4 regions of the Rhizobium sp. NFACC06-2 genome follow, and region 3 is predicted to be linked to each of the others. Evidence: predicted binding sites of a transcription regulator. Region 3 holds the regulator's gene; each other region holds the start of a gene.
The links. The regulator PhoB, encoded in region 3, activates phosphate uptake and scavenging genes when phosphate is short. The targets are predictions, from matches to a motif close to TGTCATNNANCTGTCAT.
Positions count from the first base shown of each region.

Region 1: the regulator PhoB is predicted to act here: its motif matches at 2,159-2,175, upstream of F3H58_RS14205 (UDP-2,3-diacylglucosamine diphosphatase).
Region 2: the regulator PhoB is predicted to act here: its motif matches at 2,802-2,818, upstream of F3H58_RS15210 (DUF1045 domain-containing protein).
Region 4: the regulator PhoB is predicted to act here: its motif matches at 1,954-1,970, upstream of F3H58_RS17015 (YdcH family protein).

Region 1 covers NZ_FMVA01000007.1:171,056-175,114, forward strand. The annotation lists gene dgcA (N-acetyl-D-Glu racemase DgcA) at 36-1,019, shown strand; gene F3H58_RS14205 (UDP-2,3-diacylglucosamine diphosphatase) at 1,265-2,104, opposite strand; gene F3H58_RS14210 (NADP-dependent malic enzyme) at 2,333-4,059, shown strand, end outside.
Region 2 covers NZ_FMVA01000008.1:108,941-112,999, forward strand. The annotation lists gene F3H58_RS15195 (AraC family transcriptional regulator) at 1-194, opposite strand, end outside; gene phnN (phosphonate metabolism protein/1,5-bisphosphokinase (PRPP-forming) PhnN) at 282-881, opposite strand; gene F3H58_RS15205 (alpha-D-ribose 1-methylphosphonate 5-triphosphate diphosphatase) at 878-2,014, opposite strand; gene F3H58_RS15210 (DUF1045 domain-containing protein) at 2,011-2,709, opposite strand; gene phnE (phosphonate ABC transporter, permease protein PhnE) at 2,981-4,059, opposite strand, start outside.
Region 3 covers NZ_FMVA01000017.1:19,284-23,342, forward strand. The annotation lists gene F3H58_RS22490 (GcrA family cell cycle regulator) at 255-788, shown strand; gene phoB (phosphate regulon transcriptional regulator PhoB) at 1,170-1,853, opposite strand; gene phoU (phosphate signaling complex protein PhoU) at 1,884-2,609, opposite strand; gene pstB (phosphate ABC transporter ATP-binding protein PstB) at 2,706-3,521, opposite strand; gene pstA (phosphate ABC transporter permease PstA) at 3,536-4,059, opposite strand, start outside.
Region 4 covers NZ_FMVA01000009.1:204,514-208,572, reverse strand. The annotation lists gene F3H58_RS17030 (5-(carboxyamino)imidazole ribonucleotide synthase) at 1-1,065, opposite strand, end outside; gene purE (5-(carboxyamino)imidazole ribonucleotide mutase) at 1,077-1,577, opposite strand; gene F3H58_RS17020 (YdcH family protein) at 1,593-1,796, opposite strand; gene F3H58_RS17015 (YdcH family protein) at 2,031-2,207, shown strand; gene F3H58_RS17010 (sulfite exporter TauE/SafE family protein) at 2,311-3,075, opposite strand; gene F3H58_RS17005 (thiamine phosphate synthase) at 3,180-3,833, shown strand; gene F3H58_RS17000 (tetratricopeptide repeat protein) at 3,842-4,059, shown strand, end outside.

The DNA.
Region 1 (4,059 bases), on a different contig from region 3:
TGTGTCTTTTGCCGCCCAATCGGAAGTGAAAAAACATGCCCCGTTACCTTCAAGCCACAACTGAACGTTTCCCCGTTGCCGGCAGCTTCACCATTTCACGCGGCACCCGCACGCATGCGGATGTCGTAACGTGCACCATCCGGGATGGTTCCTTTACCGGTAAAGGTGAATGTGTGCCCTACCCGCGTTATGGCGAAAGCATTGAGGGCGTCATCGCCGATATAAAGGCGGTTGCCGAGCAGATCTCCGGCAGCCTGACACGGCACGAATTGCAGCAGGCGATGAAACCAGGCGCTGCGCGCAATGCGGTCGATTGCGCGCTGTGGGACCTCGAAGCAAAAATGAGCGGCAAGAGCGCCGCCGAGCAGGTTCTGGGACAGGCGGCAAAGCCGCTCGTCACTGCCTATACGATCTCGCTTGCCGATCCAGAAACCATGGCCGCAAAGACGGCTGAAAATGCCGGACGACCGCTGCTGAAGATCAAGACCGGCACCGCCGACGATGAAGCCCGCCTGCGCGCCGTTCGTGCCGCCGCGCCCGAGGCGCGCATCATCATCGATGCCAATGAAGGCTGGAATGACGAGAATATCGAATATTATCTGCGGCTTGCGGCGGAATTGAAGATATCGCTGATCGAACAGCCGCTTCCCGCCGGCAAGGACGCGATTCTCGCCCGCATCGACCATCCGGTGCTGATCTGCGCCGACGAAAGCGTACATTCCACCAAGGACCTCGCCGCCCTGCGCGATCGTTACGATGCCATCAACATCAAGCTCGACAAGACCGGCGGCCTGACGGAAGCGCTTGTCATGAAGGCGGAGGCCGAACGGCTCGGCTTCACCATCATGGTCGGCTGCATGCTCGGCACCTCGCTCGGCATGGCGCCCGCCGTGCTCGTCGCGCAGGGCACGGCCTTTGCCGATCTCGACGGGCCGTTGCTTTTGGCTGAGGACCGGGAGCCTGGGCTGGTTTATGAGGGGTCCCTGGTCTATCCGGCACGGCCGGAGTTGTGGGGGTAAGAACCGTCGTTCGAGTTTCGTGTGAAAGCACTACGCCGAACATCGCAATAATCTTTGCAATATCACGTAAACTGTATGGCCAACCTTGCCTCACACTCGACGTCATCCTCGGGCTTGTCCCAAGGATCTATCCACGTCGCGCGAAATCAATCGGTTGCAGATCCTTGGGACAAGCCCAAGGATGACGACAGAGAGCTGAACCATGCCGCCCTTAGGGATCGCCCTGCCTGTTGAACCACCCCCAATCAGGCCGCATGTTTCCCGATCAGCCCCGGAATATTCACCGGCTCCATCTCGTCCGATGTCTGCTCGGCAACCACTTCGCTCGTCTGCATCCAGGTGATCAGCTCGAACGTGCCATCGGCGTTTTCGGCAATCGCCGTGCAGCTTTCCACCCAGTCGCCGGTGTTGATGTAGCGGATGCCATCCATGTCTTCCATGACGGCGTGGTGAATATGGCCACAGATCACGCCATCGACATTGTTGCGCCGGGCCTCATCCGCCACCACGCGCTGGAATTCGCCGATGAAGTTGACGGCGTGTTTGACCTGCAGCTTGGCCCAGGCCGAAAACGACCAGTAAGGCAGACCTATGCGGCGGCGCACGGCGGCGATGGCGATGTTGATGGCGATCGCCGCGTCATAGGCCCAGTCGCCGAGATAGGCGAGCAGGCGGGCATTGCGCACAACCACGTCGAACTCGTCGCCATGGATGACTAGATATTTCTTGCCGTCGGCCGCCTCGTGGATCATGCGCTCGGCCACTTCGATGCCGCCAAAATGCATGCCAGGAAATTCCCGCAGGAATTCGTCGTGGTTTCCGGGAATGTAGACGATGCGCGTTCCCTTGCGGGCCTTGCGCAGCAGCTTCTGCACCACGTCGTTGCAGCCCTGCGGCCAGTACCAGCTGCGGCGCAGACGCCAGCCGTCGACGATGTCGCCGACGAGAATGATCGTCTCGGCCTCGTGATATTTCAGGAAGTCGAGCAGATAATCCGTCTTGGCCGCCTTGGAGCCAAGATGGACATCCGAAATGAAAAGCGTTCTGAACTGTCTGGTTTCGATTTGACCGGCCACGGATTTCATCCCCCTGTTCGGTTGCGTCCCTGCGGCTTTCTTACCTCTCAGAACCAGACTCGTGTTTCAGCAACATGACAGACGCAGGTTTTTATAGGGAATATGACGAAAGCCTTCACGAAAACGCGAATAAGCCATGGCCGCATTTGCATAAGGTACGGTCAAATAACGGCTGTACCACGGGGAAGTTTGTTGTATTCAGGGGTCCGGAATTGAACCAGACATGACGGTGGAAGAATGACCTCTCACGATAAGAACAACACGCCCGCCAACACGGCAAAGGCCGACATCGAGGAACAGGCGCTCTTTTTCCACCGCTATCCGCGCCCCGGCAAGCTGGAAATCCAGGCCACCAAGCCGCTCGGCAACCAGCGCGATCTGGCGCTGGCCTACTCGCCGGGTGTTGCCGCCCCCTGCCTCGCCATCCATGAAAATCCGGAAACGGCGGCGGAATATACCGCCCGCGCCAACCTCGTCGCCGTCATTTCCAACGGCACGGCGGTGCTCGGCCTCGGCAATATCGGCCCGCTCGCTTCCAAGCCGGTGATGGAAGGCAAGGCCGTCCTTTTCAAGAAATTCGCCGGCATCGACGTTTTCGATATCGAAATCGATGCGCCCGGCATCAACGACATGGTCTCCACCATCGCAGCGCTGGAGCCCACCTTCGGCGGCATCAACCTTGAGGACATCAAGGCGCCGGAATGTTTCGAGGTGGAACGCCAGCTGCGCGAAAAGATGAATATCCCGGTCTTTCACGATGACCAGCACGGCACCGCGATCATCGTCGCCGCTGCAGTCACCAACGCGCTGGAACTCGCCGGCAAGTCTCTGTCCAGCGTCAAGATCGTCGCCTCGGGCGCCGGCGCGGCAGCCCTTGCCTGCCTCAACCTGCTCGTTTCCATGGGCGCGAAGAAAGAAAACATCTGGGTCCACGACATTGAAGGCCTCGTTTACGATGGCCGCAATACGCTGATGGACGAGTGGAAGGAAGTTTACGCCCAGAAGACCGACAAGCGCGTTCTCTCCGAAACCATCGACGGCGCGGATGTCTTCCTCGGCCTTTCCGCCGCCGGCGTGCTGAAGCCGGAACTGCTGGAGCGCATGGCGGAAAACCCGCTGATCCTGGCGCTTGCCAACCCCAACCCGGAAATCATGCCGGAAGCGGCGCGTGCAGCCCGTCCGGATGCGATGATCTGCACCGGCCGTTCGGATTTCCCGAACCAGGTGAACAACGTTCTCTGCTTCCCCTATATCTTCCGCGGCGCGCTGGATTGCGGCGCAACCACGATCAACGAGGAAATGAAGATGGCCGCCGTGCAGGCCATCGCCGAACTCGCGCGTGAGGAAGTTTCCGAAGTGGCCGCAAAGGCCTATAGCGGCGAAACGCCAGTCTTCGGCCCGAACTACCTCATCCCCTCGCCCTTCGATCCGCGCCTTATCCTGCGCATTGCGCCTGCCGTTGCCCGTGCTGCCGCCGCAAGCGGCGTCGCCGCCCGGCCGATCACCGATTTCGAAGCCTATCTCGACCAGCTGAACCGCTTCGTCTGGCGCTCCGGCTTCATCATGAAGCCTGTCTTCAACGCCGCCAAGGCCGCGGAAAAGAAGCGCATCATCTTTGCCGAAGGCGAAGACGAACGCGTGCTGCGCGCCGCCCAGGTGCTTCTGGAAGAAGGCACCGGCATCCCGATCCTCATCGGCCGCCCGCAGATCATCGAAACGCGCCTAAAGCGCTTCGGCCTGCGCATCCGCCCGCATACGGATTTCGCCGTCGTCAACCCGGAAGACGATCCGCGCTACCGCGAATACGTGGATGACTATTTTGCCCTCGTTGGCCGCGCCGGCATCAATCCGGAAGCGGCGCGTACCATCGTGCGCACCAACACGACCGTCATCGGCGCGCTGTCGGTGAAGCGCGGTGAAGCGGATGCGCTGATCTGCGGCCTCGAAGGCCGTTATGACCGCCA
Region 2 (4,059 bases), on a different contig from region 3:
GCACAGGTTTCGAGCAGCCGGGAAAATCTATCGAGGCTTATGCGTTCCGTCAGGCTGCTGAATATGGCTGGATCAATGTCCAGAGCCTTGCAGATCGGTGCGATATCGATGCCCCGTGACCGGGCATAATTGCTGACGCCGGCAGCCAGACCGGCCACCACACTTATCTCGTCGCTGACCCTTTTCTCGGGCATCCCTCGCCTTGGCGTACCATGTTTGGAAATTGTCGCCTGATGGTAAGCCTTGAGAGAGCATTTGTCGAGCAGCCCTGCTTCGGGATATTAAGTGCGACCGATGTCTGCGCTTTGCTCCAGCACCTGCATGATGGCTTGGCCGGCATCTTCGATAGCGCCGCTATTATCGACGGTCGTGACGTCGAAGTCTCCAGCGACTGTCAACGAACTGCGTTCCAGCCGCCGGAGAATATCGTCCCGGCTTTCCCGCCCGCGCTGCTCCAGGCGCATTGCCAAAACCTCCGGCCGAGCGACGATGTTCACGACCTTGAGACGGGAAAAGGCGGTGCCGAAATGCGGCAGGGCGGAACGCGAACCGTTGGCAATGACCACGTCTCCCGCATTGAGGTGACGATAGACCGCGGCCGGGATGCCATATTTCAGCCCATGCGCCTGCCAGGACACCGCGAAGGCGCCCTCATCTTCCAGCCGGTTGAACTCGTGCATCGAAACGGCATCGTGGTTTTCACCCCCCGCATCGCCGCTGCGGGTAATGACGCGGCGGGTGAAGTGAAAGCCCGGCCGTCCGCACAATCGCGCTGCGGCATAGTCCATCAGCGTGTCCTTGCCGGCCCCGCTCGGGCCGACAATCACGATCATCGTGCCGGGCGATGCCGCGCGCCGGCTATCCTGCCCATCATCGGTCATGCCACGCGCTTGCCCTGACGCCAGACGGAACGGGCGACCGGCACACCATCCTCGCGGTGAACCCGGACCAGATCGGCCCGCAATCCCGTCGCGATACGACCGCGATCGAGAAGGCCGACGGTGCGCGCCGGTGTGGCGGTGACCATGCGCAGTGCCTCCGGCAGGCTGATGGCTTCTACCTGATCGGCGAGCAGGAATGGCGCGAAGAGCAGGCTGAAGGGCACATAGTCGGAAGAAAGAACATCCAGCACGCCGATCTCGGCGAGGTCGCGGGCGGCGATGTTGCCGGAGTGGGACTTGCCGCGAACGATGTTCGGCGCACCCATCAGCACGCTCATGCCGGCGCTGTGCGAGGCTTTTGCGGCCTCTACGCTGGTGGGGAATTCCGCCAGTTTCACGCCGTGGCCGATAGCCTCGCCGACATGCGCTTCGGTGGCGTCGTCATGGCTTGCGACGGTGATGCCGCGCTCGGCGCAGCGGGCGGCCAGATAATCGCGGTGCTTGGCGGAATATTCCGCCGACGCCGCCTGCCGGCGCCGCACGAACTCGGCGAAAGCCTCGTCGCTCAGCCCACGCTTCTTCTGGTAATAGAAGATATATTGATCCATCGACTGGAACTGGCGCTGCCCCGGGGAGTGGTCCATCAGGGAAATCAGCCGCACGCGCGGATCGGTTTCGAAGTCTTCGAAATGGTCCAGCACATCCGAGGAGGCGACTTCACAGCGCAGATGCAGCAGGTGATCCGAACGAAGGCGGTTCTGATCCGCCGCGGCCTCGATGGCGTCAGCCATTTCGCGCATTTCACCCTTCTTGAAGCCGCCGTCCTCATCCGAACCAAGCCGGAGGCAGTCGAATACCGTGGTGATGCCGGAGGCGGCCACCTGGGCGTCATGGGCCTGAATGGCGGCGATCTTGTCCCAGATCACGCCGGGGCGCGGCGAATAATGCTGCTCAAGATGGTCGGTATGCAGTTCCACCAGACCCGGGATCAAATAATCACCTTCCAGGTCTTCGCCGGTTTTGGAGGCACCTTCGCTGATATCGTCGATCTTGCCGTCGCGGATCAGGACGGAGCCCAGAATAATATCGTCTTCCAGAACGATACGGGCATTGGAAAGGGCGTGCTCGGTCATGGGTTCGCATCTTTCTTTGGTGGCTGGCCAAGGGGGTGCCAGCTATGAACGGTAAAGGGCGCGCCGCGCGTTTCTTCGATGAACAAGGCGAGGCCGGAAATGCTGAGGGGTCGATCGGTGAATTCGGAAAACCGCGCCGAAAGCACCTTGTGCATGGCGGGCTGCTCGCTCTCGTCGATGCGGCCGGTCAGCGTCATATGAAAACGGAAATCATCCATGACATGCGGATAACCCCAGAGCGACAGATTTTGCCGCTGGCTCTCCGTCAACATCTGTGGCCGCCGGCGGGCAATATCGGTCTCCGACAGGGGCGCGCGAAACCGGTCGAAATGATCGACGATCTCGGCGGCAAAATCCTGCAGCGGCTGATAGGTGCGGTCCGGGACCAGTGCAAAAAAGGGCCCGAGTGCACCGACGACCACGCGCGGAATTTCGAAAGTGGACTGGCTGGCCGCGAAATCTTCGAAGGCCGTGAGCAGCTCCGCTTCGCTGTATTTTTCGGCAAGCTCGAAAGGAGCCTTCAGGGTCGCGTGGAAACCGTAACGGCGCGGCTCCTCCGTCATCTCGGCATAGTCGTCGTGGTCGTCATGCAGCGTGCCGGAAAATGCGTTGCGGCCAAGCCAGCGTGACGCCGCCTCCGTCAGCGGGTGATCTTTAGCCGGAGAAAAATAGATGGCATAGCGCACGGCAAGCACTCTTCAGTGTCATGGGAGACCAGGGATGAGAAGCTATTTGGCGTGACTCGCCAGCTTCCCGCAAGGTCAGGAGTGCGAGGTAATTGGTTTCCGTGACAGAATGATGATGCCGAGGGAGAAAAGCGCATTGGAAATGCGGCAAGCTTCCTAATCTGCTGAAGACACAGGCGGAGATGATGAAGGGATACGACCGGCATAAATCGGGACTGCGCGGGTGTCTGGCGGAGATGACGAACATCGTTACGAGGTTCGTCATTCCATCCCTTCAGACCTAGTGTTGTGTTTTGCCGATCAGGCGTGAACGCAGCGAATTGGAGATGTGGTCGAACAGGAAAACGACGAAGAGAATAAGCAGGACCATATAGGCGACCTTGTCCCAGTCGGCATTGGTGCCCATCGCCTCCAGCAGTTTCAGACCGATGCCGCCAGCGCCCACCGCGCCGATGATGGTGGCGGAGCGGGTGTTGCTTTCCCAGAAATAGAGTGACTGCGAAATGAAGACCGGCAGGACCTGCGGCAGCACACCGAAGCGGTTGACCGCAATCGGGGAAGCGCCGACCGATTTGACACCCTCGCGCTGCTTGTCGTCGACATTTTCCAGCGCCTCGGCATAGACCTTGCCGAGCGCTCCGGTATCGGTGAAGAAGATCGCGGCAATGCCGGGGATCGGTCCGGGCCCGAAGCTGCGGGTGAAGAACAGCGCCCAGATCAGCATGTCGATGGAACGCAGGAAGTCGAATAGCCGCTTCATGCCCCAGTTCGCAGCCTTGTTGGCGGTGATGTTGCGCGCGGCGATGAAGGCGAGCGGCAGGGCGACGAGCGTGCCGAACAGGGTGCCCACAAAGGCCATGACCAGCGTCTGCATCAGCTTCGAAAGAATATCGGCATGTTGCCAGACGCTGTTGTCGAGGAAATCATCCACAATGTGGCCGATATTGGAGCGCTCGGGATCCAGCCTTTCTCCCCACAGCGCGAGAGCGGCGAGTTCGCCATAGCCCTTGCCCCAGAATTCCGATTTGGTGTCGAACAGGAAATTCGCCCATCCGAGGAAACGACGCTGGACATAGACCTGGCTGGTGCGGATTTCCGCCTGACCGGCAAAACCAAAATGCACGAGAACCTTGTTGCCGTCCTGCTGGATTTCCTGCGGCACATCGTCGGATGCCCGGGCCTGTTCTCCGTTGATGATGACGGGATAATTCTTGCCGTCGACATAGACATCCACGCGGGTCGGGGTCACGTCGAGGCGGTTTTCCATGCCCGCATAAACGACGCTGTAGCCGCCACCCGACAGGGGCTGCAGCCAGTCGATCTTTGCATCGACCGGATATTGCCCGCGGCTGGACCATT
Region 3 (4,059 bases):
GCGGCGAATGAGGCCCAAGGTGTTGCCTTTCAGACTCAACTCGCCAGCAAGTTGGGGAAAACCGGAAAATCGATTCGAGATGATTCCCGCGACTCTTGCCACGGAGTCTGCGTGGCACTAGGTTAATCGCTAATTACTAGACTGCATTGCGGCGGAACTAGTCACCAAAAATCAGGCAGAAACCACGCTCGCGGCACGCCCGCGAGACGGAGAGGGATTCTGCCGACATTATACGCGACGAGCGGAGAAGCGGCATGAACTGGACAGACGAACGGGTCGAAAAACTCAAGAAATTGTGGTCCGAGGGGCTTAGCGCCAGCCAGATAGCAGCACAGCTGGGCGGTGTGAGCCGCAATGCCGTCATCGGCAAGGTCCATCGCCTCAACCTGCCGGGACGCGTGAAGGCCGGCGGCCCGGTTACTTCGGCGCGTTCCGCGCCCAAGCGCACCGCTGCCCCTGCCCCGCGCGCGACAAATTTCGCGACCCGCGTCAGCGCAGCACCTGCACGCGCCTTGAACCGCTCGAGCGCGGCAACGGCGCTGCACGAGGAGATCGATATCGAGACCGCCGAAGTTCTCGATTACGTTCCCTCCAAAAATGTCGTGACACCGATTTCCCGCCGCCTGACGCTGACGGAACTGACGGAGCGCACCTGCAAGTGGCCGGTCGGCGATCCGCTGAAGGATGATTTCCATTTCTGCGGTTGTGAAGCACTGGAATCTTCGCCCTATTGCAAGTTCCATGCAAAGCTTGCCTACCAGCCGGTAAGCGAGCGTCGCAAGGCTTGAGTGTTGCGGCACGCATTCGACACTCAAAAACTACGGGCCTTCGGGCCCGTTTTTTTATGGCGGAATCCAAAGTGGTTCAGACGCGGAGCCCGCGTTGTTTAAGAGGCGCTCCCCATCCCTGTTCTTGCGCATTCTCCGGATGCAAAAACCGCGATAGGCCCTTGCGGCAAATGCTCTGAATTCGTCGGCGACGTGCCGCGCCTTCCTACTGTCAGGTTTCACCGCGCAATCCGGCTTTCAGCAGACCGTCTGTCACCTTCAAAAGAACGAGGATACGCACGTGCGGAAGGTTCAAAATCGAAAGGCCCGACACCGTTCCGGTCTCGGGCCTTCTGATTTTTAGGGAATTTACCCCGAGTGAAACCATTGGTTTCGGTTTTCTCAGGCTTCCATTGAATATCCGGCGCCACGCACGGTGCGGATGACATCCTGCATGTGGGAAAAATTGAGCGCCTTGCGCAGACGTCCGACATGCACGTCGACGGTGCGCTCATCCACATAGATATCGTGACCCCAGACGCCATCCAGCAATTGCGAGCGGGAAAACACCCGGCCGGGAGAGGTCATCAGGAATTCCAGCAAGCGGAATTCCGTCGGGCCGAGGCGCACTTCGCGGCTCTTGCGGTGAACGCGATGGGTCTCACGATCCAGTTCGATATCGCCGCATTTCAGCACCGAAGACAGAACCTCGGGGCGGGCGCGGCGCAGCATGGCCTTGACGCGGGCCATGAGTTCCGGGGTCGAGAACGGCTTGACGACATAATCGTCGGCGCCGGTGGCAAGACCGCGAACCCGTTCGCTTTCTTCGCCGCGCGCCGTCAGCATGATGATGGGCAGGCGCTCGGTTTCCGGCCGCATCCTGAGCCGACGGCACAGTTCGATACCGGAAACGCCGGGAAGCATCCAATCCAGGATAAGGAGGTCCGGAATACGTTCCTGCAGCCTGATTTCTGCCTCGTCTCCACGGGGTATCGTGTCGACGTCATATCCCTCAGCCTCGAGATTGTAACGAAGCAGGACGCTCAGCGCTTCCTCGTCTTCCACAACTGCAATCTTGGGCACCATATACTAACTCCGCAAGCCGCTGCCTGTCTGTTACTCGGTCACCGAACCGAGGGTGTTGGAACTGTCGTCCTTCGGACGCTCGCCTTCCGGCTGGCTGCCGGTGGTCATGTAATAGATCGTCTCGGCGATATTGGTGGCGTGGTCGCCGATACGCTCGATGTTCTTGGCGCAGAACAGAAGATGCGTGCAGGTGGTGATGTTGCGCGGATCTTCCATCATGTAGGTCAGAAGCTCACGGAAGAGCGACGTGTACATGGCGTCGATTTCTTCGTCGCGCTCGCGAATGGCATTGGCCTTCTCGGCGGAACGCGTGGAATAGACGTCCAGCACTTCCTTGAGCTGCACCAGCGCCAGTTCCGACAGGTGCTCGATGCCACGGGCGAGCTTGCGCGGCACGCCGGTGCCGGCAACGGCGATGACGCGCTTGGCGGTGTTCTTGCCAAGGTCGCCGACGCGCTCAAGGTCAGCTGCAATACGCAGGGTGCCGATGATTTCGCGAAGGTCTGCCGCCATCGGCTGGCGTTTGGCGATGGTGACGATGGCCTTGTCGCCGATCTCGCGCTCGGCGTGGTCGAGGATCGCATCGTCGGAAATGACCTTCTGGGCGAGCGCGGCATCGGAATTGACGAGCGCACGCACGGCATCGGCGCACATCTGCTCCGCAAGACCGCCCATTTCGGCGATGCGGCGCGTCAAAAACTTCAATTCATCGTCATAAACGGAAACGATGTGCGAATGGGTCGTTGTCTGTGTCATGGTCTAGTCCTCCGGCTTGGCCTGCATGCGCGTACCCGGAAGCGGGCACGGCAGAAGCACCAGTCTTGTTCGGTTTCGATAAAGCACCGGCCGGGATCAGCCGAAGCGGCCCATGATGTAATCCTGCGTGCGCTGGTCGTCCGGATTGGTGAACATCTTGTCGGTTTCGTTTTCCTCGACAAGATGACCAAGATGGAACATGGCCGTGCGCTGGGAAACACGCGCCGCCTGCTGCATGGAGTGCGTGACGATGACGATGGTGTAATTGGTGCGCAGCTCGTGGATCAATTCTTCGACCTTTGCGGTCGCGATAGGGTCGAGAGCCGAGCAGGGCTCGTCCATCAGGATCACTTCCGGGCTGACGGCAACGGCGCGTGCGATGCACAGACGCTGCTGCTGACCGCCGGAAAGACCGGTGCCGGATTCGTGCAGACGATCCTTAACCTCGTTCCAGAGACCCGCCTTCTGCAAGCTCTGCTCGACGATCTGGTCCATATCCGCCTTGTTGCGGGCGAGACCATGGATGCGCGGACCATAGGAAATGTTTTCATAGATCGACTTCGGGAAGGGGTTCGGCTTCTGGAACACCATGCCGACGCGGGCGCGCAATTCCACGACGTCAATCGCCTGGTCGTAGATATCGTCGGTGTCGAGCGTGATCTTGCCGGTGACCCGGCAACCGTCGATCGTGTCGTTCATACGATTCAGGGTACGCAGGAAGGTGGATTTGCCGCAGCCGGACGGGCCGATAAGCGCGGTCACCGTATTTTCCCGAACGTTGAGGTTCACGTCGTAAAGCGCGCGCTTTTCGCCGTAATAAACCGAAACGTCCTTGCCGATCATCTTGTATGAGACTTCATTCATTTTCTTGTCCAGCGCCTTTTCAACTGCTGCTTCCGACAACATGTTCATTGCTCAAGCTCCCTCTACCAGCGCCGTTCGAAGCGGCGACGCAACAGGATTGCGCCAACATTCATGACGATGAGGAACAGAAGCAGGATGATGATAGCGCCGGATGTCCTTTCGACAAAGGCGCGCTCGGCTTCGTTCGCCCACATGTAAATCTGCACCGGCAGGGCCGTGGACGGATCCATCGGCGTTGTCGGATAATTCGCAACGAATGCCACCATGCCGATCAAGAGCAGCGGCGCCGTTTCGCCCAGCGCGTGGGCGAGACCGATGATGGTGCCGGTCAGAATGCCAGGCATGGCGAGCGGCAGCACATGGTGGAAGATCGTCTGCATCTTGGAAGCACCGAGGCCGAGGGCTGCGGCGCGGATAGACGGCGGCACGGCTTTCAGGGCTGCGCGCGTCGCGATGATGATCGTCGGCAGCGTCATCAGCGTCAGGACGAGGCCGCCGACCAGCGAGGCCGAGCGCGGAAAGCCCATGAAGTTGATGAAGACCGAGAGGCCGAGCAGACCGTAGACAATCGAAGGAACGGCCGCGA
Region 4 (4,059 bases), on a different contig from region 3:
TGTGCGCAAAAGCTCGGTCACATGGCCCATCTTGCGGCCCGGCCGTGCTTCCGTCTTGCCGTAGAGATGCACGAGACAGTCTTTTTTCGACAGCCATGCCGGTACATCGTCGATGTCGTCGCCGATGAGGTTGGTCATGACGCAATCCGAATGGCGATCCGTGCTGCCGGGAGTAAGGCCCGATACGGCGCGGATGTGCTGTTCGAATTGCGAGATTACGCAGGCCGCCTCCGTCCAGTGGCCGGTATTGTGAACGCGCGGCGCCATTTCATTGGCGACCAGCGAACCGTCCGGCAGGACGAAAAACTCGATGCCGATGACGCCGACATAATCCTGCGCGGCCAGAAGCTTTTCCGCCGATTGCACGGCAACTTCCCTAGCGGCGTCGGAAAGTGCGGCCGGAACGGTGGACGTGTGTAGAATGCCGTTCAGATGGACATTCTCGGCGGGATCGTAACAGGTGACGGTCCCATCCAGGAAGCGGGCGGCGATGATCGAAATTTCCCGCTCGAAGGAGATGAAGCTCTCGAGAATCAGCGGCACGCCGCCGAGCGCCGCAAAGGCACCTGCGAGGTCTTCTCCACCGCGGAAAAGTCGCTGGCCCTTGCCGTCATAACCCATGCGACGGGTTTTCAGAACGCCCTTGCCACCGAAGGCGGCCAATGCGGCCTCCAGCTCTTCCTGACTGTCCACGGCACGGAAATCAGCAGTCGGGATGCCGCAGCCATTGAGGAAGCGCTTTTCCGTCAACCGGTCCTGCGAGGCGCTGAGCGCTTTCGGAGGCGGATAGACGGGAACGGAGAGGCTGAGCTTTTCGGCGGCCGCAACAGGCACGTTCTCGAATTCGTAGGTCACGACATCGCAACGGCTTGCGAGTTCCGCAAGCGCGTTTTCGTCGTCATATTCCGCCACGATCTGCTCGTTGCAGGCCTGCGCAGCCGGACAATCGGCCTGCGGTTCAAGTACGATGGTACGGTGGTTGAGGCGGGTTGCGGCCATCGCCAGCATACGCCCGAGCTGCCCGCCACCGATGATGCCGATAGTCAGGTTGGTCGTCTTTGCCATCACTTTTGTCGTCACTGGGCGCTGTCCATGGGATATTCCGCGACAGCCGCCGACTGGCGCGCGCGCCAGGCATCCAGCCGGTCGGCGAGGTCGTCGTCGCTCAGCGCCAGAACCGCGGCGGCAAGAAGGGCCGCATTGATCGCGCCGGCCTTGCCGATGGCGAGCGTGCCGACCGGAATGCCGGCGGGCATCTGCACGATGGAATAGAGGCTGTCCTGGCCGGACATGGTCTTGGACTGAACCGGAACGCCAAAGACGGGAAGCGGCGTCATTGAGGCCGTCATGCCAGGCAGATGGGCGGCGCCGCCCGCACCGGCGATGATGACCTTGAAGCCTTCGTCCTTCGCGCCATTGGCGAAGTCATAAAGCCGGTCCGGGGTGCGGTGGGCGGAAATGATGCGGGCTTCGTATTCGATGTCGAGCGCATCCAGCGTATCGGCGGCGTTCTTCATGGTCTCCCAGTCGGACTGGCTGCCCATGATGATGGCGACGGGGGGCGTTTCTGCTGTCACGTAATGTCTCCGGGCTCAGGCGATGATATCGGGAATGACCTGGTCTTCGAGCTGGGTCATCTTGTCCTTGACGGCCAGCTTCTTCTTTTTCATGCGCTGTATTCTCAGCGCATCGCAGCTGGTCTGGATCATCGCGTTGATCGCCGCGTCATAATCCTCATGCTCCTGGCGCAGCCGCGCCAGCGTGAGCCTGATGTCCGCCTGGTCCTGATCGGGCATCTCGTCATCCCCATTTTATGCCAGCCGGATCGGCTCCGGCGCGTCTGTGATCGTTCACGAGCCTCTATCATCAAATCGCGGTAACGGGAAGTTATCCCTTGCGACCAAATTGCCCACTTATTGCCTTCATTTCGCCTTCGACAAGCGGCGCGATCCGTGTCACATTGCCGTCGTAAACCTGAAACTCCAGCGATGGAGAGCTGGAGGTAGGTTCAAAAAGGAAGGACGTGCCGCATGACCATTCAGGCTCATATTGCATCGCTCGAAAAGAAACACGGTGCTCTGGAGGAGGAGCTCGAAAGTATTCTTGCTTCCCCGTCGTCTGACGATAGAGAGATCGCGGACCTTAAACGTCGAAAACTGCGCCTGAAGGATGAACTGCAGAGGCTCAAGGCCTCGACAAGACATTGATTTATGCCAGCCCGTCGGCCCTCGATGAATGAGGGGCCGACGGGCTGAGCCTTTGGAGCTCTGGCGGCGAAAACCTGCTGCCAGAGCTTTTTTATTGTCGGATTTAGAACGGCAGTCCGTCCCATAGCAGTTTAAGCGCTGCAATCAGCGCCATGGCATACATGAGTGGGTAAAACACGGCCGGTTTCAGATATTTCACCACCCTGGCGCCGGCAAGCGTCGCCAGCATCGCCACCGGCAGCAGGCTTGCCGATGTCTTGAGGTTGGTGGCGTCCAGCGCGCCGAGCGCGAAATAGGGAATGAGCTTGATCGCATTCATGATGGCGAAGAAGCGCACGCTCATGCCGGTATAGGTCTTCGGATCGAGCTTCAGCGGCAGAACATAGATCTGAAAGGGCGGACCGCCCGCATGAGCCACGAAACTCGCATAACCCGACAGGCTGGACCAGAGGGTTGCAGCAGCCGGTCTTTGCGGCTTGGCCGGAATTTCCTGGCCTTTGCGGCTTTTGAAGCTCTCATAGAAGTAACGCAGTACGAACAGGATCGTGACAGAGGCGACGACGAGACGCATGGCGTCCGCGGAAATGAGGCTCGAGGTCGCCCAGCCGAGCGCGATACCGGCGATTGCTCCCGGCAGCATGATGAGGAGCGTTTCCCGGTGGTTGTAATGCCGCCAGGCAAAAAGCGCCACGATATCCATGACGATCAGGATCGGCAGGAAGATGGCCGCCGCCTGCACGGGCGATACGGCAAGCGCCATCAGCGGCACGCCCATAAGGGCGAGAGCGCCGCCCAGCCCGCCCTTGGAAAGGCCGACGAGCACGACTGCGGGGATGGCGACGAGATAAAAATGAAAATCGGTGAGCATGGATGGACAGTTGATCCTTTCGCCGGTCCGGTTTATCGGATTTGTCATATGAAAACGAGTGCAGATTGCGCGGTAAGCGTCTTCTGTCGGAAATGGACGAACCGATGACCCTAGTTGAAGATCGTTGCCGCCTTGTCCTGATCGTTCCGCAATCGGACGACGCGCAAAAGCAGGCGACAGAGGTGGAAGATGCATTGCGGGGCGGCGATGTCGCTTCCGTCATCATTCCGCAATATGGTCTGGATGACGCCGCTTTCCAGAAACGCGCCGAACTGATCGTGCCGCTTGTCCAGAAGGCAGGTGCGGCAGCGCTCATCGCCGGCGACAGCCGCGTTGCCGGTCGCGTGAAGGCGGATGGCCTGCATGTGGTTGGCAATGGCGAGGCGCTTGCCGAGGCCGTGGAAAAATTCACCCCGAAGCTCATCGTCGGCGGCGGCAATGCGGATGACCGTCACAAGGCGCTGGAGCAGGGCGAGGCCAATCCGGATTACGTGTTTTTCGGAAAGCTCGAAGGCGACATCAAGCCGGAAGCACACCCCAAAAACCTGGCGCTCGGCGAGTGGTGGGCCTCGATGATCGAAATCCCGGCCATCGTCATGGGTGGTACCGATGTGTCCTCGGTGGTTGCCGTGGCCGAAACCGGTGTGGAGTTCGTGGCGATGCGCAGCGGCGTTTTCGATAACGCCACCGGCGCTGCCCAGGCCGTTTCTGAAATCAACGCCCTGCTTGACGAAAAAGCGCCACGGTTTGACGGTTGATACAGGCGATGATCATGCGCTCGGTTCACCTCTGCCTTTCCGTTTCGCTGCTGGCGCTCGCTTTCGGCGCGCCGGCGGGTGTCGCTTTTGCCCAGTCCGGGCCGCAGAGCGAAAGCAATGCGCTGTCCCGCCAGCTGGAAAATGAGGCTCAGCCGACCCGTCAGGGCCGGGTGCAATCCGAAGAGCAGAAGGACTTGCAGCCGTCGGCAGGCGTGAATGTCTATCA